DNA from 3 places in the Streptomyces griseoaurantiacus genome. Region 1 is predicted to be linked to each of the others. Evidence: predicted binding sites of a transcription regulator. Region 1 holds the regulator's gene; each other region holds the start of a gene.

Evidence for each region. The regulator HspR, encoded in region 1, represses chaperone genes until heat shock. The targets are predictions, from matches to a motif close to TTGAGNNNNNNNNNCTCAA.
Region 2: a site for HspR is predicted at 6,636-6,654, ahead of lon (endopeptidase La). Genes of this name have one in related genera too.
Region 3: a site for HspR is predicted at 4,565-4,583, ahead of dnaK (molecular chaperone DnaK). Genes of this name have one in related genera too.

The regions. Positions count from the first base shown of each region.
Region 1 is NZ_CP108326.1:3,944,921-3,954,517, forward strand. Features, by position in the region: gene OHB09_RS17615 (MraY family glycosyltransferase) at 43-1,182, shown strand; gene dnaK (molecular chaperone DnaK) at 1,305-3,161, shown strand; gene grpE (nucleotide exchange factor GrpE) at 3,158-3,871, shown strand; gene dnaJ (molecular chaperone DnaJ) at 3,905-5,104, shown strand; gene OHB09_RS17635 (heat shock protein transcriptional repressor HspR) at 5,112-5,576, shown strand; gene OHB09_RS17640 (sugar ABC transporter substrate-binding protein) at 5,914-7,050, shown strand; gene OHB09_RS17645 (helix-turn-helix transcriptional regulator) at 7,325-8,359, shown strand; gene OHB09_RS17650 (hypothetical protein) at 8,471-9,415, opposite strand; gene OHB09_RS17655 (hypothetical protein) at 9,587-9,597, shown strand, end outside.
Region 2 is NZ_CP108326.1:4,973,910-4,983,506, forward strand. Features, by position in the region: gene OHB09_RS22280 (multifunctional oxoglutarate decarboxylase/oxoglutarate dehydrogenase thiamine pyrophosphate-binding subunit/dihydrolipoyllysine-residue succinyltransferase subunit) at 1-3,216, opposite strand, end outside; gene OHB09_RS22285 (HAMP domain-containing sensor histidine kinase) at 3,590-4,645, opposite strand; gene OHB09_RS22290 (response regulator transcription factor) at 4,932-5,669, opposite strand; gene OHB09_RS22295 (spermine/spermidine synthase domain-containing protein) at 5,792-6,493, opposite strand; gene lon (endopeptidase La) at 6,677-9,112, shown strand; gene OHB09_RS22305 (lysozyme) at 9,242-9,597, opposite strand, start outside.
Region 3 is NZ_CP108326.1:6,159,934-6,169,530, reverse strand. Features, by position in the region: gene OHB09_RS27310 (hypothetical protein) at 1-276, opposite strand, end outside; gene OHB09_RS27305 (helix-turn-helix domain-containing protein) at 411-1,274, opposite strand; gene OHB09_RS27300 (4a-hydroxytetrahydrobiopterin dehydratase) at 1,447-1,752, shown strand; gene OHB09_RS27295 (class I SAM-dependent methyltransferase) at 1,785-2,549, shown strand; gene dnaK (molecular chaperone DnaK) at 2,588-4,495, opposite strand; gene OHB09_RS27285 (OsmC family protein) at 4,698-5,123, opposite strand; gene OHB09_RS27280 (alkaline phosphatase family protein) at 5,247-7,451, opposite strand; gene OHB09_RS27275 (hypothetical protein) at 7,655-8,131, opposite strand; gene OHB09_RS27270 (MBL fold metallo-hydrolase) at 8,218-9,078, shown strand; gene OHB09_RS27265 (DedA family protein) at 9,102-9,597, shown strand, end outside.

The DNA of each region.
Region 1 (9,597 bases):
TATTCGTACGGTATTGCGGCATATGCGCCTACGGTGTACTCCGTGCTCTACGGGATCGTGGCCGCCACCACCGCCGTTCTCCTCGCCGCCGCGCTGTGCGCGCTGCTGCGGGGCCCCGGCCTGCGGGCGGGCGTCGTGGTGGTGGGGCGGCGCGGACGGCGGGTGCCCGTGGTGGGCGGACTCGCGGTCGTGGGAACGGTCGGCGCGGTGATCGGGGCCGGTGAGTGGAGCGAGGCGGCACGCCTCGGCGGCGAGGTCACCCGCGTGCTGCTCGCGGCGGCGGCCGTCGCCGCGACCGGCTTCGCCGAGGACCTGTGGCCCGCCCGGCCCCGCCCCGGGGGCCGGTGGCCGCGCGTGGCGCGCCGGACGCTGCGGTTCGGGGTGCCGGCGGCCGCTGCGGCCCTGGTGGTGCCCTACGACGTCCTCGGTGTCCCCGCCGGTCTGCTCGCCGCCGGCTGGATCGTGCTCGTCGCCCATGGATTCGTGGCCCTCGACCACGCCGACGGGGTGATGGGCACCGCCGGCGTCGTCATGGCCTTCGCCCTCGGGGTGTGCGCGGTCGCCGACGTGCGCGACGGGCTGGCCGCGCTGCTGTGCGTGCTGGCGGCCGCGCTCACCGGGTTCCTGATGCACAACGCGGCCCCCGCGCGGGTGACCGCCGGGCGCGGGGGAGCCCTGTTCACGGGGTTTGTGCCGGCGGCCGTCGCGGTACTCGTGCTCGCCGGGCGGGGTCCGGGAGTGGGCGGGAGCGTGCTGGCGGCCCTGGGCGCGGTGCCGCTGGTGAGCGTGCGGCTGCGCTGGGCGCGGGGGCTGCGGGGAACGGGAGTCACCCCCCGGGGCGTTGCCGTGGTGGTGGCCGTGCTGTCCGCCGGGGCGGCCGTCCCCGCCGTGCTGGTGTTCCTGGAGTGGGCTCCGCCGCTCGCGGCGTGGGGCGCGGCGGCGGCCGTCGCCGGTGCGGTCGTGGCCTGTGGCCTGGTGCGCCGGAGGGTGCGCCGCCCGGCCGTCGGGGCGGGCCCCGGAACGCGGGGCGGCCCGGCGGGCGCGGAGGAGTGCGCCACGTTCACGCGGGTTCCCGCGCCGCAGCGGGGGCGGACGGGCGGCCCGGACCGCGGGGCCGGAGCGGTGGGCGGAGGCCCGGGGGCCCTCGGGAGCCGTCCCGTCGCGCGCACCCCCGAGGGGTGACCGTCCCCTGCGGCCCACGCCCGCTTGAAAGTTGAGCCGAGCCCACTCACCTCTCTTGACTCTGTGGCGGGCTCCTGGCATGGTTGAGTCCGTTGCACTCAAGTCAGCTGGAGGAACTCACCATGGCACGTGCGGTCGGCATCGACCTGGGCACGACTAACTCCGTCGTCAGCGTTCTGGAGGGCGGCGAGCCCACCGTCATCACCAACGCAGAGGGCGCCAGGACCACGCCGTCCGTCGTCGCCTTCGCGAAGAACGGCGAGGTGCTGGTCGGCGAGGTCGCCAAGCGTCAGGCGGTCACGAACGTCGACAGGACCATCCGGTCGGTCAAGCGCCACATGGGCACCGACTGGAAGATCAACCTGGACGGCAAGGACTTCAACCCGCAGCAGATCAGCGCCTTCGTGCTGCAGAAGCTGAAGCGGGACGCCGAGGCCTACCTGGGCGAGAAGGTGGCCGACGCGGTCATCACCGTCCCCGCGTACTTCAACGACGCGGAGCGCCAGGCCACCAAGGAGGCCGGCGAGATCGCGGGCCTGAACGTCCTGCGCATCGTCAACGAGCCGACGGCCGCCGCCCTGGCGTACGGCCTCGACAAGGACGACCAGACCATCCTGGTCTTCGACCTCGGTGGCGGCACCTTCGACGTCTCGCTGCTGGAGATCGGCGACGGCGTCGTCGAGGTGAAGGCCACCAACGGCGACAACCACCTCGGTGGTGACGACTGGGACCAGCGCGTCGTCGACTACCTGGTCAAGCAGTTCCAGTCCGGGCACGGCGTGGACCTGTCCAAGGACAAGATGGCGCTGCAGCGTCTGCGCGAGGCCGCCGAGAAGGCGAAGATCGAGCTGTCCTCGTCCACCGAGACCTCGATCAACCTGCCCTACATCACCGCCTCCGCCGAGGGTCCCCTGCACCTCGACGAGAAGCTCACCCGCGCCCAGTTCCAGCAGCTGACCGCGGACCTGCTGGAGCGCTGCAAGACGCCGTTCCACAACGTCATCAAGGACGCCGGCATCCAGCTCAGCGAGATCGACCACGTCGTTCTCGTCGGCGGCTCGACCCGTATGCCCGCCGTCGCCGAGCTCGTCAAGGAGCTGACCGGCGGCAAGGACGCCAACAAGGGCGTGAACCCGGACGAGGTCGTCGCCATCGGCGCCTCGCTGCAGGCCGGTGTCCTCAAGGGTGAGGTCAAGGACGTCCTGCTCCTCGACGTGACCCCGCTGTCCCTCGGTATCGAGACCAAGGGCGGCATCATGACCAAGCTCATCGAGCGGAACACGACGATCCCGACCAAGCGGTCCGAGATCTTCACCACCGCCGAGGACAACCAGCCCTCCGTGCAGATCCAGGTCTACCAGGGCGAGCGCGAGATCGCGGCGTACAACAAGAAGCTCGGGATGTTCGAGCTGACCGGTCTGCCGCCGGCCCCGCGCGGCGTGCCGCAGATCGAGGTCTCCTTCGACATCGACGCCAACGGCATCATGCACGTCACGGCGAAGGACCTGGGCACCGGCAAGGAGCAGAAGATGACCGTCACCGGCGGCTCCTCGCTGCCGAAGGACGAGGTCGACCGGATGCGCCAGGAGGCCGAGCAGTACGCGGACGAGGACCACCGCCGCCGCGAGGCCGCCGAGACCCGCAACCAGGGCGAGCAGCTCGTCTACCAGACGGAGAAGTTCCTCAAGGACAACGAGGACAAGGTCCCCGGTGACGTGAAGACGGAGGTGGAGACCGCGCTCGGCGAGCTGAAGGAGACGCTGAAGGGCGAGGACACCACCGAGATCCGTACCGCCACGGAGAAGGTCGCCGCCGTCTCGCAGAAGCTCGGCCAGGCCCTCTACGCCGACGCCCAGGCCCAGCAGGCCGCCGGTGGCGCCGAGGCGGGTGCGGGTGCGGGCGCCGGCCAGGCCAAGGCCGAGGACGACGTGGTCGACGCCGAGATCGTCGACGACGAGCGCAAGGACGGTGCCGCGTGACGGAGGAGACCCCGGGCTTCGAAGAGCAGCAGCCCGACGTCCCCTCCGGCGCGACCTCCGACGACGCCGAGCCGAAGGCCGCCGCCCCCGGTACTCCCGGGACCCCTGAGAAGGGGGCGGCGGCCCCGGCCGGGGACAGTGACCGCACGGCGGGTCTGACGGCGCAGCTGGACCAGGTGCGCACCGCGCTCGGCGAGCGCACCGCGGACCTCCAGCGGCTGCAGGCCGAGTACCAGAACTACCGGCGCCGGGTCGACCGCGACCGGGTCGCGGTCAAGGAGATCGCCACGGCGAACCTCCTGTCCGAACTCCTGCCCGTGCTCGACGACATCGGGCGGGCGCGGGAGCACGAGGAACTGGTCGGCGGCTTCAAGTCGGTGGCCGAGTCGCTGGAGACGGTGGCGGCCAAGCTGGGTCTGCAGCAGTTCGGCAAGGAGGGCGAGCCCTTCGACCCGACGATCCACGAGGCGCTGATGCACAGTTACGCGCCGGACGTCACCGAGACGACGTGCGTGGCGATTCTGCAGCCGGGGTATCGCCTCGGTGAGCGCACCATCCGCCCCGCGCGGGTGGCGGTCGCCGAGCCGCAGCCCGGCGCGCAGACGGTCAAGGCGGACTCCGCCGAGGGCGCCGAGGCGGGCGACGAGGCCGCCGACGCTGCCGGCACCGCCGTCGACAACAAGGAGAACGGTGGCCCGGACGAGGGCTGAGTTCGTACGCGGAAGGAAGGAGGGACGTCGAGGATGAGCACCAAGGACTTCATCGAGAAGGACTACTACAAGGTCCTCGGCGTCCCCAAGGACGCCACCGAGGCCGAGATCAAGAAGGCGTACCGGAAGCTCGCCCGCGAGTTCCACCCGGACGCCAACAAGGGCAACGCCAAGGCGGAGGAGCGTTTCAAGGAGATCTCCGAGGCGAACGACGTCCTCGGCGACCCCAAGAAGCGCAAGGAGTACGACGAGGCCCGGGCCCTGTTCGGCAACGGCGGTTTCCGCCCGGGCCCCGGAGCCGGCGGCGGAACGTTCAACTTCGACCTGAGCGACCTCTTCGGAGGCGGCGCCCAGGGCGGGGGTGGCGGTGCGCAGGGCGGCTTCGGCGGCGGACTCGGTGACGTCTTCGGGGGCCTGTTCAACCGCGGCGGCGCGGGCGCCGGCGCCGGCACCGGCACGCGCACCCAGCCGCGGCGGGGCCAGGACGTGGAGTCCGAGGTCACGCTGAGCTTCACGGAGGCGGTCGACGGCGCCACGGTGCCCTTGCGGATGTCCAGCCAGCAGCCCTGCAAGGCCTGTTCGGGCACCGGCGACAAGAACGGCACACCTCGCGTGTGCCCGACCTGCGTCGGCACCGGCCAGGTGGCGCGGGGCTCCGGCGGCGGCTTCTCGCTGACCGACCCGTGCCCGGACTGCAAGGGCCGCGGCCTGATCGCCGAGGACCCCTGCGAGGTGTGCAAGGGCTCGGGCCGCGCGAAGTCCTCGCGGACCATGCAGGTGCGTATCCCGGCGGGTGTCAGCGACGGGCAGCGGATCAGGCTGCGCGGCAAGGGCGCCCCCGGCGAGCGCGGCGGTCCGGCGGGTGACCTCTATGTGGTCGTCCACGTCGGGACGCACCCGGTGTTCGGGCGCAAGGGCGACAACCTCACCGTCACGGTCCCCGTCACCTTCGCGGAGGCGGCCCTCGGCGGCGAGGTGCGGGTGCCCACCCTGGGCGGGCCGCCGGTCACCCTGAAGCTGCCTCCGGGCACGCCCAACGGGCGTACGATGCGCGCCCGGGGCAAGGGCGCGCTCCGCAAGGACGGCACGCGCGGGGACCTGCTGGTCACCGTGGAGGTGAGTGTGCCCAAGGACGTGTCGGGGAAGGCTCGTGACGCGCTGGAGGCGTATCGCGAGGCGACCGCGGGGGAGGACCCGCGGGCGGAGCTGTTCGAGTCCGCGAAGGGAGCATGAGGACGCCATGGACACATCCGGCCGTCGTCGCAATCCGTACGAGCTGACGGAAGAAACCCCGGTGTACGTCATCTCGGTGGCCGCACAGCTCTCGGGGCTGCATCCGCAGACCTTGCGCCAGTACGACCGGCTGGGTCTGGTCTCGCCCGACCGCACCGCCGGGCGCGGTCGCCGCTACTCGGCCCGCGACATCGAACTGCTCCGCCAGGTGCAGCAGTTGTCGCAGGACGAGGGCATCAACCTGGCCGGCATCAAGCGGATCATCGAACTGGAGAACCAGGTCGCCGCGCTCCAGCAGCGCGTGGCCGAACTCCAGTCGGCGGTCGAGGGCGCGGCGGCCACGATGCGGCAGCGCGAGGCCGCGGTGCACGCCTCGTACCGGCGGGACCTGGTGCCGTACCAGGAGGTGCAGCAGACCAGCGCGCTGGTGGTGTGGCGTCCCAAGGGCCGGCCTTCGCAGCCCACGGACTGACGGACAGGCCCCTTCGGGGGCGATCCGGTGAAAGAGCCGGGAGACCGCAGGGTCTCCCGGCTCTTCGCGTTCCCGGGGCGCTTCCTCCGGAGGCTTGCCCCGATTCCCCGTCGTTTCTGTGTTGTTGTGAACCTGCTTGCGACTCGGGCTCATTGGTGTGATTGCATGAACAAGGCGCATGACAAAAGCACGGTTACTCCTTGATCATTCACGGATCTCTCACAGGGGAGCTGTTGCCATGTCGTTAACCGGTACTCCTTGACGGTGAGTGCCGCGTCCGCGTTGGCTTTCAGCCACATGGCTCACGAACGCCCCCCCTGTCCGGAAGGCACCTGATGTGAACACTCGTAACACCGGCAAGACCGCCGCGCGTCGCACGTTCCTGGCGCTCTCCGCCGCGGCCGCCGCCCTGTCCCTGAGCGCCTGCGGCGTGATCGACGGCGTGGGCAGCGACGACGCCTCCGCGACGCCGAAGAAGGGCAACGACATCACGGTGGGCCTGCTTCTCCCGGAGAAGGAGAACCAGCGTTACGAGAAGTTCGACTACCCGATCATCAAGGACCAGGTCGGCGTCCTGACCAAGCACCAGGGCAAGGTCGTCTACGCCAACGCCCTGCAGGACGCCGAGCGGCAGAGCGCGCAGATGGAGGGGATGATCCACGACAAGGTGGACGTCATCCTGCTCGACGCCGTGGACGCCAAGAGCATCGAGCCCGCCGTGCGCAAGGCCAAGGACGCGGGTATCCCCGTCATCGCCTACGACCGGCTGGCGCGGGGCCCGATCGACGCGTACATCTCCTTCGACAACGAGCTGGTCGGCCAGGTGCAGGGACGGGCGGTCGTCGAGGCGCTCGGCACCAAGGCCGGTACGAGCAAGATCGTCATGATGAACGGCTCGAAGACCGACCCGAACGCGGGCCAGTTCAAGGAGGGCGCGCTCAGCGAACTCGAGAACAAGGTCAACATCGTCAAGTCCTTCGACACCGTCGACTGGAAGCCGGAGAACGCCAAGCGGAACATGTCGCAGGCGATATCCGAGGTCGGCCTGGACAACATCGCCGCGGTGTACTCCGCCAACGACGGCATGGCGGGCGCGGTCATCGACGCGCTGAAGGAGGCCGGCGCCGGCAAGATCCCGCCGGTCACCGGGCAGGACGCCGACCTGTCGGCCGTGCAGCGGATCATCGCGGGCCAGCAGTACATGAGCGTCTACAAGCCGTACCCGGAGGAGGCCACCAACGCCGCCGAGATGGCGGTGGCCAGGGTGCAGGGGCGCTCCATCGAGTTCGACGCGCTGACCCGCGACTCGGTCGACAGTCCGACGCACCAGAAGATCCCGGCGATGCTGGTCCAGGTGGTCGCGCTGACCAAGGACAACATCCAGGAGACGGTGCTGAAGGACAGCATCTACACCGTCAAGGAGCTGTGCACGGCCAAGTACAAGGCGAGCTGCGACCACCTCGGTCTCGAGTAGCGCGCGGCGTGCGCGCCGTCCCCGCGACGGCCCGTCAGGGAGCCCGGTGGTCACCGACCGCCGGGCTTCCGCGCTGTCCGGGCCCTTCCCCGCCGGGTCGCGGAGGGGAAGGGGAAAACCGGCCTGATCGGCGGGGATCGCGGGCAGGTTGGGGAAGGGACCGTGTTGCGGAGGCGGGCGGGTCCGCGCATAGTTGCGCTGCGCGGCAACCCGCGGGCGGTACGGAAGCCCGGGAACGGCGCGGAGAGTCGAGGGCGGGAGCCAGGGGTGGGAGATGGCCGTGCACGGGACGGACACGCATCCGCACGGTGCTGACGACCTGTGCGAGGCCGGCCACCACGTGTACTCCCGGGCCGTACGGCGGGGCCGTGTCCCGCGCACGGACGCCGACCCGGTGCCCTGCCTGGTCGAACTGGCGCTGCTGCACCCCGATCCGGACGACATGGACTGGCTCGTCCCGACCCCGCCGCAGGAGGTCATGACCCGGCTGCTGCGCGGACTGCACGCCGAGGTGAGCGCCAGCCGCACCCGGGTGGGCGCGGCGGTGGCCGCCGTGGAGTGGTACGCCGGGCTCGGCGGCCGTGAGCAGCCCCCGGCCGAACGCTCCGCGATCCGGGTGCTGGACGGACTCCCGCGCATCCGGGCGGCGGTGGACGAGGCGACCGCCGCCTGCGTCTCCGAGGTGCTCACCGTGCAGCCGGGCGGCATCCGGCGCGAGGACGAACTCGCCGAGGGGCTGCACCGGGGGCTGGAGATGCGCCGGCGCGGGGTGCGGATGCGGGACCTGTACACCCATGTCGCCCGGCACGGGCAGGGGCTGCACACCTACCTGGAGCTGGTGGGCGAGGCGGCCGAGGCGCGCACGCTGGACGAGGTCACCGAGCGGCTGATCCTGTTCGACCGCACGGTCGCCTTCATCCCGGCCAACGCCGACCGCACGGTGGCCCTGGAACTGCGGCACCCCGCGCTCGTCGAGTACCTGGTCACCGTCTTCGAGCGGCTGTGGCGCCTCGCGATCCCGCTCACCTCGCCGCTGCCCAAGACCGGCATCGACGGCATCACCCACCGCGAGCGGTCCATCGCCGCGCTGCTCGCCGAGGGGCACCAGGACGCGGCGGTCGCGGAGCGGCTCGGGATCAGCGTGCGCACCTGCCGCGCGCACATCGCGCGGCTGTCGGAGACGCTGGGGGCGGCGAGCCGGACCCAGTTGGGCGTGCGGATCGCCCAGGCGGGCCTGGACGGCCCTCGGAGCGCCCCCGGGCTCCTCCCGGTCCCCGCCCCGGCCGGAGACGCGCGTACGGCGCGCTGAGGGGCGTACGGGGGCCGCGGCGCGCGGAGGGTGCGGGCCGGCGTGCCGGGGAGGTGCGGGCCGGCCTGTGGGGGAAGGCGCGGCGGTGCCGGCGCGGTTCCCGGGCGGGCCTCAGTGGTCCCGCTCCAGGATTCCCGACTGGGCGATCAGATAGCCCAGTTGGGCCCGGCTGCCGCTGCCCAGTGCGGCCGCGAGCTTGGCGATGTGCGCGCGGCAGGTGCGCACGTTCATGCCGAGGCGGCGCGCGATCGCCTCGTCGACGTGCCCCTCGATCAGGAGTTTCGCGATGGACCGCTGCACCCCCGTGATGCCCTCGGGCGTCGACTCGTAGGGGACCTCGTCCATCAGCGGCGTCGCCCGCTGCCACAGGTGCTCGAAGACCTTGATGAGGTACTGCACGAGCCCGGGGTGGCGCAGTTCGAGGGCGACCTGGTTGTCGTCCTGGGCGGGGATGAAGGCGACGGTGTCGTCGCAGATGATCAGCCGTTCGATGAGCTGTTCCAGCGTGCGTATCTCGATCTTCGCGCCCGCCATCTGGTCCACGTACGCGAAGGTGCTCTGGCTGTGCCGCACGGTGTGCTGGTAGAGGGTGCGCATCGACAGGCCGCGTTCTATCAGCGGCTTGCTGCGTTCCAGCGCCTGGCTCAGGATGTGTTCCGGACGGCTGCCGCCCGGCTGCACGGTGAGCACCTCGGTGCGCGCCTCGGCCACGGCCACGTCCAGCGCGGTGTGGATGCGGGCGTTGCCCTCCAGCACGGTGATGGCGTGGGTGGTGGCGGGTTTCTGCGCGCTGAGCGCGAGAAAGGGCTGGAAGGCGTCCGCGAGGTCGAGGGTGAGCCGCCGGCGGTCCTGGATCTCGCGTTCCAGCGGCTGGATCTGCTGGGCGAGCGCGATCGAGGGGGGAACCGGGCGCAGCCAGTCGGCGTCGTCCGGATCCGGGTGCAGGAGCGCGAATTCGAGCAGGCAGGGAGCGGGCTCCACCTCCGCCCGGGAGATGCGCCCGGAGCTCAGCGCGGTGGCGTAGAGACGGGAACCCTCGGGGCAGAGTTCTGTCACGCCGTGAGGATGTGTCGGTTTTGTGCGCTTTGTCGGCAAATCTCCACCCCCCAGGGTCCTGAACGTGCAGGAACATGATGCATCGCGTCTGTGGCATTGACGTGCCTGAATGAGCCATCGTCTTCCTCAGACGGGGGGAGAGGAAGCCATCAAGTGAGGACGAAGCCGACCATGAAGAAGAA
Region 2 (9,597 bases), 1.0 Mb from region 1:
CGCGCAGAGCTGCAGGAACCGCTCGATGCGGGCCGAGGAGTGGTCCGGGCCCTGGCCCTCGTAGCCGTGCGGCAGCAGCAGCGTGACGCCGGAGGTCTGGCCCCACTTCTGCTCGGCGGCCGAGATGTACTCGTCGACCACCGACTGGGCGCCGTTGACGAAGTCGCCGAACTGCGCCTCCCACATCACCAGCGACTCCGGACGGGCGAGCGAGTAGCCGTACTCGAAGCCCATCACCGCGTACTCGGAGAGCAGCGAGTCGTAGACGTTGTAGCGGGCCTGGTCCTGCGACAGGTACAGCAGCGGGGTGTAGTCCTCGCCGGTCTCGCGGTCGATCAGCACCGCGTGGCGCTGGCCGAAGGTGCCGCGGCGGGAGTCCTGTCCGGACAGCCGGACCGGGGTGCCCTCCAGCAGCAGCGAGCCGATGGCCAGGGTCTCGCCCATGCCCCAGTCGATCGTGCCGTCCTCGACCATCGACGCCCGGCGCTGGAGCTGCGGGAGCAGCCGCGGGTGGACGGTGAAGTGGTCGGGGATGTTGACCTGGGACTCGGCGATCCGCTTGACGACCTCCGTGGAGATCGCCGTGTTGACGGCGACCGGGAACTCGGCCTGCGGGTCCGGCGAGTGAGGGGCGGCGGGCTGCGCGGTGGCCTCGCGGACCTCCGTGAAGACCTTCTCCAGCTGGCCCTGGTAGTCCTGCAGCGCCTGCTCGGCCTCTTCCAGGGTGATGTCACCGCGACCGATGAGGGACTCGGTGTAGAGCTTGCGCACCGAGCGCTTCTTGTCGATCAGGTCGTACATCAGCGGCTGGGTGAAGGCCGGGTTGTCCGACTCGTTGTGACCGCGGCGGCGGTAGCAGATGAGGTCGATCACCACGTCCTTGTTGAACGCCTGGCGGAACTCGAAGGCGAGCCGCGCCACGCGCACGACGGCCTCCGGGTCGTCGCCGTTCACATGGAAGATCGGGGCCTCGATCATGCGGGCCACGTCCGTCGCGTACATCGAGGAACGCGAGGACTCCGGGGCGGCGGTGAAGCCGACCTGGTTGTTGATGACGATGTGGACCGTGCCGCCGGTGCGGTAGCCCCGCAGCTGCGACATGTTCAGGGTCTCGGCCACCACGCCCTGGCCCGCGAAGGCCGCGTCGCCGTGGATCGCCACCGGCATGACCGTGAAGTCGGTGCCGCCCTTGTTGATGATGTCCTGCTTGGCGCGGGTGATGCCCTCGATGACCGGGTCGACCGTCTCCAGGTGGGAGGGGTTGGCGGCCAGCGAGACGCGGATCTGCTCGCCGTCGAGACCGGTGAAGGTGCCCTCGGCGCCCAGGTGGTACTTCACGTCGCCGGAGCCGTGCATCGACTTCGGGTCGAGGTTGCCCTCGAACTCGCGGAAGATCTGCGCGTAGGACTTGCCGACGATGTTCGCCAGCACGTTCAGCCGGCCGCGGTGGGCCATGCCGATGACGACCTCGTCCAGGCGCGACTCGGCGGCCGAGTCCAGCACGGCGTCGAGCAGCGGGATGACGGACTCGCCGCCCTCCAGGGAGAACCGCTTCTGGCCGACGTACTTCGTCTGCAGGAAGGTCTCGAAGGCCTCCGCCGCGTTGAGGCGGCGCAGGATGCGGAGCTGCTCCTCGCGCTCGGGCTTGCTGTGCGGGCGCTCGATGCGGTCCTGGATCCACTTGCGCTGCTTGGGGTCCTGGATGTGCATGAACTCGATGCCGGTGGTGCGGCAGTACGAGTCACGCAGCACGCCGAGGATGTCGCGCAGCTTCATCAGGGACTTGCCCGCGAAACCGCCGACCGCGAACTCGCGCTCCAGGTCCCACAGGGTGAGCCCGTGCTCGGTGATGTCCAGGTCGGGGTGCTTGCGCTGCTGGTACTCCAGCGGGTCGGTGTCGGCCATGACGTGGCCGCGGACCCGGTAGGAGTGGATCAGCTCGAAGACGCGGGCGGCCTTGGTGACGTCGTCGTCGTGGCTGGCGTCGATGTCCTTGAGCCAGCGGACCGGCTCGTAGGGGATGCGCAGCGCCTTGAAGATCTCGTCGTAGAACTCGTTCTCGCCGAGCAGCAGGTTGGCGACGATCCGCAGGAACTCGCCGGAGGCGGCGCCCTGGATGACCCGGTGGTCGTACGTGGAGGTGAGGGTCATCACCTTGGAGATGCCCAGCTTGTTCAGGGTGTCCTGGGAGGTGCCCTGGAACTCGGCCGGGTAGTCCATGGAGCCGACGCCCATGATGACCGACTGGCCGGGCATCAGGCGCGGCACGGAGTGGACGGTGCCCAGGCCGCCGGGGTTGGTCAGGGAGACCGTGACGCCGCTGAAGTCCTCCATCGTCAGCTTGCCCTCGCGGGCGCGGCGGACGATGTCCTCGTAGGCCTGCCAGAACTCGAAGAAGTTCAGCGTCTCGGCCTTCTTGATGCCGGCGACGACGAGCTGGCGGTCGCCGTTGGGCTTCACCAGGTCGATGGCCAGGCCGAAGGTGACGTGCTCCGGCTTGACGAGGGTCGGCTTGCCGTCCTTCTCCGCGTAGTGCCAGTTCATCGACGGCATGGCCTTGATGGCCTGCACCATCGCGTAGCCGATGAGGTGGGTGAAGGAGATCTTCCCGCCCCGGGCCCGCTTGAGGTGGTTGTTGATGACGATGCGGTTGTCGAAGAGCAGCTTCACCGGGACCGCGCGCACGGACGTGGCCGTGGGCATCTCCAGCGAGGCGTTCATGTTCTTCGCCACGGCCGCGGAGGGACCGCGCAGCGTCACGTACTCGGGGCCCTGGGGGGCCTCGGTGGCCGGCGTCGCCTTGGCGGCCGCGGGAGCGGCCTTCGGGGCGGCGGCGGGCTTCGCGGCCTGCTCGGCCGGTGCGGCGGCGGGTGCGGCCGCGGGCCGGGCGGGCTGCGCGGGCGCGGCGGCGGCCGGCTGCGCGGCGCGCTGGGCCGGGGCCGCGGGCTGCGCAGGGGCGGCCTGGGTGGGAGCGGTGGTGGTGCGCGCGGCCCCCGCGGCCGCGTCACCCGCCGAAGCCGGGGCGGAGGCCGCTCCGGGCTTGTAGTCCGCGAAGAAGTCCCACCAGGCGCGGTCTACCGAATTCGGGTCCTGGAGGTACTGCTGATAGATCTCGTCGACGAGCCACTCATTGGCCCCGAACGAGGCCGCGGGGTTCTTCCCGGCTTGGTCGGTCTCGGTGGAGATGCTCGAGTTACTGGGGGACTGTGGCGACACGGCGGCAACCGCCCTCTTCCGCTTCACAAGGTGATGGACAGCGGGAATAAAGGCTACGCCTCCGCGCCCGGGAAGGAGAGGTCGGGCCGGTTCATCGTCACGTACATCACATTCAAAACCGTGTTTCGCCGCTGGAATTGGCGGGAAACAAGCGCGGTTACGGTCGAAAAGGGTACGGGAGCCCGAGGGAGCGGCGCGCCGGCGCCGTCCCGCTGGAGCCGCGGTGGCGGCGCCGGGGGCTCCCGGTGCGCGCGCGGGGCCCGTCCGTCCACCGCCGTGGGCGGCGGCCCGGTGGCTCCGGCAGCGGCTCTCCGTACCGTCCTGCGGATTCCCGGAGTGCCGGTGATCATGCGGCTCCGCTGCGCACTTTACGTCAACTTGGTGAAGAGGGGAGCCCTGGAAGGGTGACTTGGATGCGGCAGCCCCGCTCGGATTCGGCCACGCGGATCCGGCCACCGTGCAGATCCACCGCCCAGCGGGCGATCGCCAGCCCGAGCCCCGTGCCGCCGTCGCTGCCGGGACCGTGCGGGGAGCGGACGGCGCCCCGGTTGAACCGCTCGAAGACGTGGTGCCACTCCGAGCGCGGGATGCCGGGGCCCTCGTCCAGGACCTCCAGCTCCAGCGAGTCCGGAAGCTGCCCGTGCCGCGCCTTGACCGTCACCCGGCCGTGCGGCGGACTGTGCTTGACCGCGTTGTCGATGAGGTTGGCCATCACCTGGTGGATGCGCTCGGGGTCGGCGTGCGCGGTCAGCTCCGGCGGATGCACGTCGAGGTGCAGATGGACGTCCTTGCGGGTGTGGCCGCCGGAGCCCGAGGCGATGCCCGCGCGTGCGGAGGCCACCATGTTGGCCTCCTTCAGCATCTCCGCCAGGTACGGCCACACCTCGAAGCGGCGCTTCTTCAGCGGGACGACGCCGTTGTCCAGGCGGGAGAGGTCCAGCAGGGTCTCCACCAGCCGGCCGAGCCGCTCGGTCTGCCGCAGCGCCGTGCGCATCGTCTCCGGATCGGCCTCGGTGACACCGTCCACGATGTTCTCGAGGACCGCGCGCAGCCCCGCGATGGGCGTGCGCAGCTCGTGGGAGACGTTCGCCACCAGTTCCTTGCGCCGGCTGTCCTGCGCCTCCAACTCGTCGGCCATGCGGTTGATCGTCTGCGCGAGGTCGCCCAGCTCGTCACGGCGGTTCTCGCGCACCCGGCGGGTGTAGTCGCCGTGCGAGATGGAGCCGGCCACCGCGTTCATCTCGTCCAGCGGGGCGGTCAGCGAGTGCGCCACGAACTGGGTGATCAGCAGGGTGGCGATGACCGAGAAGACGGTGATGAAGCGCAGCTCCGTCGCGGTCCGCACGGCGATCATCAGCAGACCGGTGGTGATGAAGACGGAGACGACGACCAGCGTGCCGAGCTTCGTCTTGACGGAGAAGGGCCACACGCCGCGCCGGGGGCGGGGATCCGCGCCGTACCCGGCCGTGCCTCCCGCCCTCGGGCCGCGCCCGGCGCTCCGGCCGGCCTGGCCGCGTCCGGGGCGCGTTCCGCGCCCCGCGGCTCTCGCGTTCCGCGCGCCCGCCCTGCGCCCCGCCAGGCGGGCGAGGACCGCGCCCCGGCGCGTGCCACCGGCACCGCTCATCGCTTCCAGCCCCCTTCGGCTGCCCGGCTCCCGCGGGTCCGGCGGCGCCGTCGCCGGGGCCGGGGGTCGGGAGCCGGGTGGGAAAGTCCGCTCAGGGCGTCGGCGTCTCCAGCGCGTAGCCCACACCGTGCACGGTGCGGATCCGCTCCGCACCGATCTTCCGCCGCAGCGCCTTGATGTGGCTGTCCACGGTCCGCGTCCCGGACGCGTCCGCCCAGTCCCAGACCTCGGCGAGCAGCTGCTCGCGCGACAGTACGGCACGCGGGGTGTTGGCCAGGCACACCAGCAGGTCGAACTCGGTGGGCGTGAGGTGGACGTCCTCGCTGCGCACCCGGACCCGCCGCTGCGCGTGGTCGATCTCCAGTTCGCCCAGGCGGAGGATGCCCGAGCGGGGAGTGGTCGCGGCGAGCGCGGCCCGCTCCACCCGGCGCAGCAGCACGTGCACCCGGGCGGCCAGTTCCCGCATGGAGAACGGTTTGGTCATGTAGTCGTCGGCGCCGACGCCGAGCCCGACCAGCATGTCGGTCTCGTCGTCCCGCGCGGTGAGCATGAGCACCGGCACCGGGCGCTGGGCCTGCACGCGGCGGCAGACCTCGAGCCCGTCGAAGCCGGGCAGCATGATGTCGAGGATGAGCAGGTCGGGCTGCCAGGCCTCGGCGGTGTCCACCGCGGACGGGCCGTCGCCCGCCGTTTGCACGAGAAATCCCTCGGCGCGCAGACGGGTCGCGATGGCGTCGACGATCGTCTGGTCGTCCTCGACCACCAGGACCCGGCGCTGAGCGCCGTTCGTCGTCGCCGTGCCGTTGTGGGAGGTGTGTGTCTGCTCCATCGCCCGCCCCTGGGGTTGCTTTCCGGAATCCGTGGGGTGATCCCATGTCTGCGGAGACGCGTCGTTGCTCCTTGAATGATCCGCGTCAGGGGAGCAGCGTACGGGCAGTAACACCGGCTCGGCTATCCAGGGCGGACTGCCAGGTGGACCACGTCGGGAACGCCCCGGGCAACGGGGATCTCTTCGGTACGCACCTGCTGGAACCCGGCATTCCGTAGAGTTCCTTCAAATTCCGGAGAGGGCTGCGCGGACCACACGGCGAGCACCCCGCCGGGCCTCAACACCCTTGCGCAGGCTGCCAGTCCGGAGGGCGAGTAGAGGGTCTCGTTGTCCTCGGTCACGGTCCAGGCGGGGCCGTTGTCGATGTCCAGGCAGAGGGCGTCGTATGTGTCCGATGTCTCATTGACGTAAGCGACGAGGTCCGCCGCGAGGATGCGGGTGCGCGGGTCGGCGAGGGCGTCGGCGGTGAGGGGTGAGAGCGGGCCCGCGCGGTGCCAGTCGATGACGGCCGCCTCGCGTTCGACCACCGTGATCGGTCCCCAGCGGGGGTCGGCGGAGGCGTGTGCGAGGGAGAACCCGACCCCGAGGCCGCCGATCAGGACGGCGGGAGAGGGGCGGCTCCCGCCGGGGGCGGCCGGGGCTTCGAGGGCTTCGAGGGCGGCGTCGACGAGTCGGCGTTCGGAGCGGCCGTCGGAGGTGTCCATGAGGAAGCAGCCGTTGGCGATGATCTGGAGATGGGCGCCGTGCCGGCGCAGGGTGATCTCGCCGTGCGGGCCGGTGCGGTGGTCGAGGGTGACGGGGGCCTCGGTGTCGGGGTGGGACATGGGGCCATTGTGGGCGACGGGCGGGGGCGACCCGGAGGGTTTTCGCCCCGGGCGGGCGCGGAACCGCCGACGTCACGAGGGTGCCGGGGTCTGATCGCTGTGGGCGAACGCGGCCGGCGGAACATTCGGGGGCTCACATGCATTGAGTCGGCATAGCTCAACTTCGATGTCGAGAGGAAGATCATGGCTGCTGAGACTGTGTCCTCCCCGTCGTCTCCGGACGCGCCTTCCGCCCTTCCCGTCCTGCCGCTCGACGACGAGGTCGTGCTGCCCGGCATGGTCGTCCCGCTGGACCTGAGCGATTCCGAGGTGCGCGCCGCCGTGGAGGCCGCCCAGGCCGCCGCCGGCACCACCCCCGGCAAACCCCGGGTGCTGCTGGTCCCGCGCATCGACGGCACCTACGCCGCCACCGGCGTGCTCGGCACCGTCGAGCAGGTCGGCAGGCTGGCGGACGGCGACCCCGGGGCCCTGGTCCGCGCCCGGAGCCGGGTGCGGATCGGCGCCGGCACCACCGGCCCGGGCGCCGCGCTGTGGGTCGAGGGCACCCGCGTGGCCGAGAACGTGCCCGAGCCGCTGCCGGGGCACGTCACCGAGCTGATGAAGGAGTACAAGGCCCTCGCCACCACCTGGCTGAAGAAGCGGGGGGCCTGGCAGGTCGTCGACCGGGTGCAGGCCATCGACGACGTCGCCGCGCTCGCCGACAACTCCGGCTACTCGCCCTTCCTGGCCACCGAGCAGAAGGTGGAGCTCCTGGAGACCGCCGACCCGGTCGCCCGCCTGAAGCTCGCCACCCAGCACCTGCGCGACCACCTCGCCGAGCAGGACGTCGCCGAGACGATCGCCAAGGACGTCCAGGAGGGCGTCGACAAGCAGCAGCGCGAGTTCCTGCTGCGGCGCCAGCTCGAGGCCGTCCGCAAGGAACTGCGCGATCTGGGCGGCGAGAAGGACGGCGAGGAGTCCGACGACTACCGCGCCCGCGTCGAGGCCGCCGACCTGCCCGAGAAGGTCCGCGAGGCCGCGCTCAAGGAGGTCGACAAGCTGGAGCGGTCCAGCGACCAGTCCCCCGAGGGCTCCTGGATCCGCACCTGGCTGGACACCGTCCTCGAACTGCCGTGGAACACGCGGACCGAGGACGCCTACGACATCCAGGGCGCCAAGGCGGTGCTCGACGCCGAGCACTCCGGCCTTGGGGACGTCAAGGAGCGGATCACCGAGTACCTGGCGGTGCGCAAGCGCCGCACCGAGCGGGGGCTCGGCGTGATCGGCGGGCGGCGCGGCGGCGCCGTGCTCGCGCTCGTCGGCCCGCCCGGCGTCGGCAAGACCTCGCTCGGCGAGAGCGTCGCCCACGCGATGGGGCGCGAGTTCGTCCGCGTCGCCCTCGGCGGTGTGCGCGACGAGGCGGAGATCCGCGGCCACCGGCGCACCTACGTCGGCGCGCTGCCCGGCCGCATCGTGCGGGCGATCAAGGAGGCCGGCTCGATGAACCCGGTCGTCCTCCTCGACGAGATCGACAAGGTCGGCTCCGACTTCCGGGGCGACCCGGCCGCCGCCCTCCTCGAAGTCCTCGACCCCGCGCAGAACCACACCTTCCGGGACCACTACCTGGAGGTCGAACTCGACCTGAGCGACGTCGTCTTCCTGGCCACCGCCAACGTCCTGGAGGCCATCCCGGAGGCGCTGCTCGACCGGATGGAACTGGTCCGGCTCGACGGCTACACCGAGGACGAGAAGGTCGTCATCGCCCGCGACCACCTGCTCCCGCGCCAGCTCGAGCGGGCGGGCCTGGCCGCCGAGGAGGTCACGATCGACGAGAGCGCGCTGCGCCGGCTGGCCGGGGAGTACACCCGCGAGGCGGGCGTGCGCACCCTGGAGCGGTCGATCGCCCGGCTGCTGCGCAAGGTCGCGGCCCAGCACGAACTGGGCGACCGCGAGCTGCCGTTCACGGTCGGCGCGGAGGATCTGCGCGCGCTGATCGGACGGCCGCACCACGTGCCCGAGTCCGCCCAGGACCCGGCCGAGCGCCGGACCGCCGTGCCGGGTGTCGCCACCGGGCTCGCGGTCACCGGGGCGGGCGGCGACGTGCTGTTCGTGGAGGCCTCGCTGGCCGACCCGGAGACGGGCGCGGCGGGGCTGACCCTGACCGGTCAGCTCGGCGACGTGATGAAGGAGTCGGCGCAGATCGCGCTGAGCTTCCTGCGCTCGCACGGCGCGGAGCTGGAACTGCCGGTGGGCGATCTGAAGGACCGGGGCGTGCACATCCACTTCCCGGCGGGCGCGGTGCCGAAGGACGGCCCGAGCGCCGGTGTCACGATGACGACGGCGCTGGCCTCGCTGCTGAGCGGGCGGCTGGTCCGCACGGACGTGGCGATGACCGGCGAGGTCTCGCTGACCGGGCGGGTGCTGCCGATCGGCGGCGTGAAGCAGAAGCTGCTCGCGGCGCACCGGGCGGGCGTGACGACGGTGATCATCCCCAAGCGGAACGAGGCCGATCTGGACGACGTGCCGGCCGAGGTGCTGGAGAAGCTGGACGTGCACCCGGTCACGGACGTCCGGCAGGTGCTGGAGCTCGCCCTGGCGCCGGCGGACGTCGCCTCGGACACGGTGCCGGCCGCCGCGTGAGGACGGCCGTCACCTGAGTGACGTGAGGACGGCCCTCACCCGAGCGAGGGGGCGGCGGAGCGGGAACCCCCCGCCCCGCCGCCCCCTTGTCCTGTCGCCCTGTCGTTCGAGGGCCCCCTCTCGGGGCCCTCAGCCGTTCGCCAGCGCCCGCACCCGGTCCAGGGCGCCGTTGAACTTGTCGTGGTCGCCGACCGTGGGCCCCGAGGACGTGTACTGCCACATGGTCTGGAAGGACCATCCGGCCGGGAGGGTGCCGACCGAGGAGGCGTAGCGGGCGATCCACAGGGGGTTGGTGGCGCCGAAGCCGCCGTAGTCGCCGGTGCACTGCGTCCACCAGCTCGTGGCCGTGTAGAGCACGGCGTCCCGGCCGGTGCGCGCCTTGTACCGGTTCAGGAAGTCCCGGATCCAGCTCACCATCCCGTCGGCCGACTTGCCGTAGCAGGCGTCCCCGTACGGGTTCCATTCGATGTCGAGCGTGCCCGGCA
Region 3 (9,597 bases), 2.2 Mb from region 1:
CTTCTTGCCGTCGTCGTCCCCGCCGCCGACCGCGGCCACGACGATGCCCAGGACCACGAAGAGGGCCAGCACACCGAGACAGGAGAATCCGACGATCCTGCCGGTGTTCCGGCGGGGCGGCTGCGGCATCGGCGGCGGAGTGCCCCAGCCGGGCTGCTGCTGGTACTGCGGGTAGGGCGGCTGCCCCGGGTTCTGCTGGTGGACCGGCGGCTGCGGGTACTGCGGGCTCTGGCCCTGCCGCGGGTCCTGCGGGTTGTGCGGGTGCTGCGGGTTCACGGTCCCCCCATGGAGAAATTGTGGTGCACGTGGGTGACTCGTGTAACGCTCGATTGGTTGCAGGGTGAGACCCAGATCACTCTTACGTGGGTACGGGCCCCTGAGGCCTGTCGGCCGGGGCGGGGGACGCCGGATCAGTACCGCTCGCGGTGCGCCTTGAGCACGTCCCGTGTGCGGGCGGCCGAGGCGGCCTGGGCGGACATGTGGTCCAGGACCTCCAGGTGGGTGGCGACCTCCAGGCGGTTGTCCAGGTAGAGCGCACCCGTGAGGTACTCGCTGTAGACCATGTCCGGCAGTTCCGGCTGGGCGAAGCGGAACAGGGTGAAGGACGTGTACGTGCCCGGGTGCGGACCGGCGGCGAACTCCGCGACCTGGAGCGTGATCCCGTCGTCCTCGGACGCCTCGAGGAGCCGGTCCACCTGGTCCCGCATCACCTCGGGGCGCATGCCGACCGGCCGCAGCAGTGCCGTTTCGTCCATGATGACCCACAGGTGGGGCGCGTCCGTGCGGTCGAGCAGCTTCTGCCGGTGCATCCGCAGCGCCACGTGCCGTTCCACGTCCTGAGGGCTCGTCTGGCCGATCGTGCCGGCCTCCATCACGGCCCGCGCGTAGTCCTCCGTCTGCAGCAGCCCGGGCGCGAAGTGCGGCTCGTAGGAGCGGATCACGCGCGCCGCGCCCTCCAGGCTGACGTGCATGCTGAACCAGTCGGGCAGCACGTCGTGGTACCGCTGCCACCAGCCGGGCTCGTTGGCGTCCTCGACCAGGGCGACGAAGGCGGCGACCTCGGGCTCGGGGACGCCGTACGTGGTGAGCAGCACCTGGACGTACGGGATCTTGAGCGTCACCTCGGCCATCTCCATGCGCCGCACGGTGGCCGGGGCGACCCGCAGTACCTGTGCGGCCTCCTCCCGGCGCAGCCCCGCCGCCTCGCGCAGCTCCTGCAGCCGTCGGCCGAGCACGACCTGGCCCACGGTGGGCGCGGCCCGCCGTTCGCTCACGCCACGCCTCCCCACGTGCCGAAGTGTGCGCGCGGTGTGGCGTTCCCGGAAACAAGCCTCCACCGCTGCACGCATGAGATCATGTCATCCGATCGGAATGCCAGTCCCCCGAGGTGCCCGGCCGTTGTCAAGGGCGGGCCCGCGCCGGGGTCTTCGGGTGAGGAGCGAGGTCATGGCCGTCGAACCGCTGTCCCGGACGGAGATCGACAACCGGTTGGCCGACCTGCCCGGCTGGTCGCTGACGGAGGGCCGGCTCACCCGCGTCTACCGCCTCGGCTCCCACTTCGCGGCCACCGCGATGGTCGTGCACATCGCCCAGGTCCAGGAGGAGCTGAACCACCACTCCGACCTCACCCTCGGATACGACACGGTCGCGCTGGCGGTGCACACGCACAGCGCCGGCGGCGCCGTCACCGCGCTGGACTTCGGCCTCGCCCGCCGGGTGGAGGACCTCGCCCCCGTGCACGGCGCCCGCTGAGCCGGAGGGGCACACGGACAGAGAGGGCGGGCGTGCTCGACTACGACCAGGAGGCCGAGCGCTACGACGAGCTGCGCGGCGGTGAACCCCGGGCGGCGGCCGCGGCCGAGGGCGTCCTCGCGCTGGTGCCGGACGGGGCGCGCACGCTGCTCGACGCGGCGTGCGGCACGGGCATCGTCACCCGCAGGCTCGCCGAGGCCCGGCCCGGCCTGCGGGTCGTGGGCTCCGACCTCTCCCCCGCGATGGCCCGGCGGGCGGCCGCGCGGCTGCCCGGGGCCGTGGTGCGCGCCGACAGCCGGCGGCTGCCCTTCCCCGACGGCCGCTTCGACGCGGTCGCCACGGTGTGGCTGCTGCACCTCGCCCCGAGCGCGGAGGACGTACGGGTCCTGGTCGCCGAGTGCGCGCGGGTGCTGGCGCCGGGCGGGGTGTGGGTGACCACGGCCGACAAGGGCGCCGCGCACAACGTGGGCAGCGACATCGACGCGGTACTGGCCTCCCGGCCGCCGAGCGAGGCGCGGGACGCCGCGGACACCGTCACGGCGTGCGCGAGGGAGGCGGGACTCGTACCGGCCGGACGGGGCGGCTTCCGGGGACACGGGCAGGGGCGCAGTCCGCGGCGGACGCTCGCGGACCTGCGCCGGGGGTGGTTCATGACACTGCCGCCGGGGGACGCGGCGACCGAGTCGTTCGCGACGCGGCTGGCCGCGCTGCCCGACCAGGACCGGCCGCGTCCCGACCCGCGTTTCACTCTGCTGGCGTTCCGGCGGCCGGACGGGACGGCCCGGCCCGGGAGTTGACGAGGCGCCGGGGTTCGGTGACCGGGGGGGCACCCCGGTCACGCCGCGCCCTTGCCGCCTCCCTTTCGCGCCTCGCCCTCGCCGTCCTCGCCGTCCCCGCCGTCCTCGTCCACGATCTCCGCGTCCACGACGCCCTCGGCGCCTTCCGACGGTTCGGCACCGGGACCGGCTTCGGGTCCGGAGGCGGTCGCCGCCCCGCTCTCCTGGTACATCGCCTGTCCCACCCGCTGGCTCACCGTCGCGAGTCGCTCCACCCCCGCCCGGAGGGCGGCCGTGTCGGGCTCGCCGTTCAGCAGGGCCTTCAGGTCCGTCACCGCCGACTCCACGTCCGCCTTGACGTCCGCCGGTACGCGGTCCTCGTTCTCCCCGACGAACTTCTCCGTCCGGTAGACGAGTTGCTCCGCCTGGTTGCGCGTCTCGACCGCCTCGCGCCGCTCGCGGTCCTCCTCCGCGTAGCTCTCCGCGTCGCGCATCATGCGGTCGATGTCCTCCTTGGGGAGGGCCGAGCCGCCGGTGACGGTCATCTTCTGCTCGCGCCCGGTCGCGAGGTCCTTCGCCGAGACGTGCATGATCCCGTTGGCGTCGATGTCGAAGGCCACCTCGATCTGCGGGACGCCGCGCGGGGAGGGCGGCAGGCCGGTGAGGTCGAAGACGCCGAGCTTCTTGTTGTAGGCGGCGATCTCGCGTTCGCCCTGGTAGACCTGGATGCCCACGGAGGGCTGGTTGTCCGCGGCGGTGGTGAAGATCTCCGAACGCCGGGTGGGGATCGTGGTGTTGCGCTCGATGAGCTTGGTCATGATGCCGCCCTTGGTCTCGATGCCGAGGGACAGCGGGGTGACGTCGAGGAGGAGGACGTCCTTGACGTCGCCGCGCAGGACGCCCGCCTGGAGTGCCGCGCCGACGGCGACGACCTCGTCGGGGTTGACGCCCTTGTGCGGGTCCTTGCCGGTGAGTTCCCTGACCAGTTCGGTGACGGCGGGCATCCGCGTGGAGCCGCCGACGAGGATGACGTGGTCGATGGCGGAGAGCTTCACCCCGGCGTCCTTGACGGCCTGGTGGAAGGGACCCTTGCAGCGTTCCAGCAGGTCCGCGGTGAGGTCCTGGAACTGGGCGCGGGTGAGCGTCTCCTCCAGGTGCAGCGGGCCGGCGGACGAGGCGGTGAGGTAGGGAAGGTTGATCGTCGTCTCGGAGGAGCTGGACAGCTCGATCTTGGCCTTCTCCGCGGCCTCGCGCAGCCGCTGGACCGCCATCTTGTCGGCCCCGAGGTCGACGCCGTGGTGCGCCTTGAACCGCTTCACGAGGTGGTCCACGACCCGCTGGTCCCAGTCGTCGCCGCCCAGGTGCGTGTCGCCGTTGGTGGCCTTGACCTCGATGACGCCGTCGCCCATCTCCAGGAGGGACACGTCGAAGGTGCCGCCGCCGAGGTCGAAGACGAGGACGGTCTGCTCGTTCTCCTTGTCCAGCCCGTACGCGAGCGCGGCCGCCGTCGGCTCGTTGATGATGCGCAGCACCGTGAGGCCGGCGATCTCCCCGGCCTCCTTGGTGGCCTGCCGCTGGGTGTCGTCGAAGTAGGCGGGCACGGTGATCACGGCGTCCGTGACGTCCTCGCCGAGGTAGGACTCGGTGTCGCGCTTGAGCTTCTGCAGGACGCGGGCGGAGAGTTCCTGCGCCCGGTAGCGGGTGCCGTCCACGGAGCCCTGCTCAGGGAAGTGCCAGTGCGGGTCGCCCATGTACCGCTTGACGGAGCGCGCGGTGCGCTCGACGTTCGTCACCGCCTGCCGTTTGGCGACCTCCCCGACGAGGACCTCCCCGTTCTTCGCGAAGGCGACGACCGAGGGGGTCGTCCGCGCGCCCTCCGCGTTGGCGACGACCGTGGGATCACCGCCCTCCAGTACCGCCACCACCGAGTTCGTCGTTCCGAGATCGATCCCGACCGCACGCGTCATCGCCGTACCCCTTCCGACCGGTTTCCGTCCCCGCGCCCCTCCTGCGTGCCCTACCTACCAGCACAAAACTTGAGCGGGTCATTGTCAACCCATCTTTCGGCCCCTTCCCGCCCCCCGGACGCCCGGCGGCCGGGTACCCCGCGGACGGCGGAAGCCGCGCCCCCGGGTGCGGGAACGCGGCTTCGATGGTGTCGGCGAACCGTCAGGCGAGCTTCGCCGAGAGGGTGATCTCGGTGCCGGCGAGCGCCTGGCTGACCGGGCAGTTCTTCTTGGCGTCCTCGGCGGCGGCGGCGAACCCGTCGGCGTCCAGGCCCGGGACGGTGCCCTCGACGCTCAGGTGGATGCCGGTGATGCCCGTGCCCGGCTGGAAGGTGACGTCGGCCTTCGTCTCGATCCTGGTGGGCGGGGTGCCGGCGCCGGCCAGGGCGTGCGAGAGCGCCATGGAGAAGCAGCTCGAGTGCGCGGCGGCGATGAGCTCCTCCGGGCTGGTCTTTCCGTTGGCCTGCTCGGCGCGCGAGGCCCACGTCACCGGCTGCTCGCCGATGCCGGAGGAGTCGAAGGTGACGACACCCTTGCCCTCGAGCAGGTTGCCTTCCCAGGCGGTGTGCGCGGTGCGCGTGGTTGCCACTGTGCGTCCTTCTTTCGAGACGGTGCGGTCCGGTGCGGACCGGGTGAACGAGGTGGTTCAGCTGGTTCCCTGCACGGGTACCGGCCCCATCCGATCACATTCCCGTGCGACGCACCCGCTCGTTCAGGCCGCCCGCTCGTCGGCGTCGTCGCCGGTGGCCGCGCGGTCCCGCCCGGCGGGCCGGGGGACGACGGTGCCCCGGCCGGGGCCGAGCGGGATCTGCGGGCCGTCGCACTCGCGCAGCCAGCGGGCGAGCACCCGGTGCACCTCCTCCGCGCCGACCAGCTCGGCACCCTCCGCGACGGGCGGACTGAACTCCAGCGGCGACAGCAGGAAGGGCCGCCCCTGCGCGCCGCCGAGGCCGCCGTGGGAGCCGATCTGCTCCTCGAAGGCGAGCACCTCGCCCTCGGCCGGGTCGTACCAGGAGTTGACCATGATGTCGGCCGTGTGCGGGAAGGAGTGCGTGCGCCGTACGGCCTCGGCGGCGCCGGGGCCGAAGTCGGCGAGCGGGCCGGGGTGCGCCTCGCTCAGCTCGTCCACGGGCACCTCGGCGCCGTGCGCGGCGAGCACCACCCCGCCGTGCTCCTCGCTGCGCACCAGGAGGAAGCCGATGCCGGGGTGGTTGGCGAGGGTGGAGAGCAGCGCGGGGTGGCGCCGGTCGATCTCCTCCTTGCTCATCCGGTGCGGCACGTCCGGGAAGGAGACGAGGCCGAGGTTGCCGGAGGCGAGCACCACGGGTTCGCCCGCCGGGCGGGGCGCGGGCCGGCCGTCCTGGCGGGCGGGAACGCAGGCGGTGTGCCGCGGCCGGTCGGTGTCCTCCTCCACGGGGCGGCGCAGCGCGGCCCGTACGGCGGCGCGGGCCTCGGCGCCGCTGTGGGTGCGCTGGGCCCGGCGCGGCACGGGCAGTCCGCAGCCGGCCCGGACCAGGTCGCCGAGGCCGAGGCCGTAGCGGGTCTGGAAGGTCTCGCCGGGGCTCTGGCCGTGGTCGGACAGGACGACGATGCGGTACGGGCGCGGTGCGCGCTCGGCGACGTGCGCGATGAGGGCGAGGGCCCGGTCGAGCCGGGCGAGCACCTTCCCGGCGTCCCTGCTGTGCGGACCCGAGTGGTGGGCGACCTCGTCGTAGGCGACCAGGTCGGCGTAGACGGCGGTGCGGCCGGCCAGCATGTCGCCCATCACCGCGGCGACGACGACGTCCCGTTCGACGACGGTCGCGAAGGCGCGGATGAGGGGGTAGAGCCCGCCCCGGCCCACCCGGGGCCGCTCCTTGCGCAGCCGGGCGCGGGTGGACTCGGTGATCTCGCGGCACACCTCGGCCACGAAGGACAGGGCGGTGCGCACGGCGTTGGCGGGGTCGGAGAAGTAGGCGAAGTAGCCCGCGCGGGAGCGGTTCGCCCGGCCGCGGCGCCGGATGGCGATGGACAGCACCAGGGCCTGCTCGCCGGCGCCGCCGCTGAAGAGGTTGCCGCGGCTGGCGCCGTCGACGGCCAGCAGGCCGGCGTGCCCGGCCCGTTCCTCGGCCCGGCGCTGGAGATCGGCGGCGCTGGTGGGCCGGTTGGCGACGACGGTCTCGCCGGTGTCCTTCTCGTACCAGCGGAAGGCGGGGACGTCGTGGTTGGAGCCGTGCAGGATGCCGAGCTGGCTGGCGCCGGTCTGGCTGGACCAGTCGGTGCGCCAGGGGATCAGCCGGTGGGTGGGGGCACTCGCGGCGGCGTCCTGGGCGGGCGCGGTGCCGGGGACCGTGGCGGGGGTGACGACGGCGTCCTCGCTGCCGTCCCGGCGTGCGGCGGGGACGCCCGGCGTGCCCGCGCCCACGCCCAGCCAGCCGGCGACGGTGGGCATCAGGCCCTTGAGCACGGCGTCGGTGAGCACGTCGTGCCCGACGCCGTCGAGCTGGAGGAAGACGGTGCCCGGGGAGGACGGCCCGGTCCGCGCGGCCGCGCGGCGGCGCCGGCGGTCCGCGAGCCGGTACAGGCGTCTTCGGTAGGCGTCGTCGTCCCGCACGGCGAGGGCGGCGCCGGTCGCCGAGGCGACGGCGGACATCACGGCGGCGACCACCACGGCGGTCTCCGGGGCGGCCTCGCCGCGCCCCGAGGGGTTCAGCCGGAGGGCGACGAGGAGGAGGGAGCCGTTGAGGAAGAAGACGAGCAGGCCGAGGACGAGGGCGGGGACGAGGAGGAGGAGCCGGACCAGGAGCGGCCAGACCAGGGCGGAGAGCAGGCCGAAGACGCCGGCTCCGGCGGCGGCGGTGACGGCGATGCGGGTGGCGCTGTCCCCGGTGTCCGACTGGAGCTTGAAGTCGGGCAGGATTCCGGCGAGGAGAAGCATCGTGAGGGTGGAGACGGCCCATACGGTGATGCTCCGCAGGGCGCCGCGGAACAGGCTCCGCCAGTGTTCGCGCCGCACCGTTCCGCTACCTCGCTCTCCGGCCGCGGGTCGCCCGCGCCTTCGCATCAGCGTGCCACAGGCGCGGTGCCGGCCCCCGCCGCCCCTGCCCCGGGTGCGGGCGGGCGGGTGCGCGGGCGGCCCCGTCAGCGGCCGTCGTAGCCCGCCGTCGGCATCGAGAGGCGTCGGTGGACGCGGGCCTTCGCGTCCGCGTCGTAGGCGGGCTCGGCCCGGCCGACGGTCTCCATGCGCACCCCCCGGCGCGCGCACTCGGCCGCGAACTCCTCCACCGAGGCCAGCGCCCGCTCCAGCACCCGCCGGCTCGGCGCGACGAACAGGTCGACCTGGCCCGCCTCGACGTCCGACCAGAGCGCCCCGTGGTCCGGGCGCAGGCCCCGGACGAGGAGCTCCCGGGTGATCACATAGCCCCGTTCCGCCGCCCAGCGCGCGCACATCGCGTGCTGGCTGCGGGAGTCGACGAGGAAGGGGTCGGCGTCCAGCTCCTCCAGCGGGGTCAGGCTGGCGATCGCCGCGACTCTCAGGGGCGTGGCCTCCGCCCCCCTCGCGCGGCGAACCGGGGAGCCGGGGCGCGGCAAGTCCGGGGCGGTACGCGGGTCTCCCATGGTGTCCCCCCTCACCTCAGGGTTTCGCCGCCGACCCTACCGCTGCGCGTAGGCTCGGGGGGAGTCGCACGAGGGGAGCAAAGGGAGTGCCGGTGGAGATCACCTGGTGGGGTCATGCCACCTGTACGGTCGAGGACTCCGGCACGCGCGTGCTGACCGACCCCCTCTTCGCCCGCCGGCTCGCGCATCTGCGCCGCCGCCGGGGCGCACCGCCCCCGCCGGACGCCGCCCTGGCGGACCTGGTCCTCGTCTCCCACCTGCACGCGGATCATCTGCACGTCCCCTCCCTGGCGCGGCTCGCGCCCGGTACCCGGGTGCTCGTGCCGCGCGGCGCCCCACGTCAGGTGCCCGGTCTGCGCCGGCTCAGGCATCTGCGGCTCACCGAGGTCGCCCCCGGTGACGAGACCCGGGTGGGCGAGGTGCGGGTGCGGACGGTGCCGGCCCGGCACGACGGGCGCCGGCTGCCCTTCGGGCCGCGCCGCTCCCCCGCGCTCGGCTTCGTCGTCGAGGGTGCCTCCCGGACGTACTTCGCCGGGGACACCGGGCTGTTCGAGTCGATGGCGAAGGAGGTCGGGCCGGTCGACGTGGCGCTGCTGCCGGTCGGCGGCTGGGGCCCCCACCTGGGCGAGGAGCACCTCGATCCGGGGCGGGCCGCCCAGGCGCTGGCCCGGCTGGAGCCGCGCAGCGCGGTGCCGGTGCACTACGGGACGTACTGGCCGATCGGCATGGACGCGGTGCGCCCGCACGAGTTCCACACGCCGGGCGCGGAGTTCGTGCGTCAGGCGGCGCTGCACGCGCCGGACGTCAGGGTGCATCTGCTGCGGCACGGCGAGAGCGTCCGCACGGGCGGACCGGACACGGGAGGTGCCGAGGACGCGGCACGTGCCGAGGACGCCGAGGGCACGGGAAGTGCGGGGGGCGCGCGGGGCGCGGAGGGCGCCCCGTGAAGGCGCTCGCCCTCGTCCCCACGATGCTGCCCACCACTCCCGACCAACAGGCGTTCGGTTATCCCTCGTTGTTCCTGCTGGTGCTGATCGGGGCGCTGGTGCCGGTGGTGCCGACCGGGGCGCTGGTCAGCACGGCGGCGGTGGTGGCCTTCCACCAGGAAGCGCCCTTCGCACTGCTGCTGATCTTCCTGGTGGCCGCGCTCGGCGCCTTCCTCGGTGATGTGACGCTGTACTGGCTGGGGCGGCGCGGCATGCACTCGAAGAACGGCTCCCGGTGGCTGGAGGCGCTGCGGGCGCGGGCGCCCGAGGAGCGGCTGGAGCAGGCGCAGGAGAAACTGGGCGAGCACGAGGTCGCGGTGCTGACGCTGTCGCGGCTGGTGCCGGCCGGGCGCATACCGGTGATGCTGGCGTGCCTGATGGCGAAGATGCCGATGCGGACGTTCGCACGGGGCTGCCTGCCCGCGTGCCTGGCCTGGGCGCTGACGTACCAGCTCATCGGGATCCTGGGCGGCTCGCTGT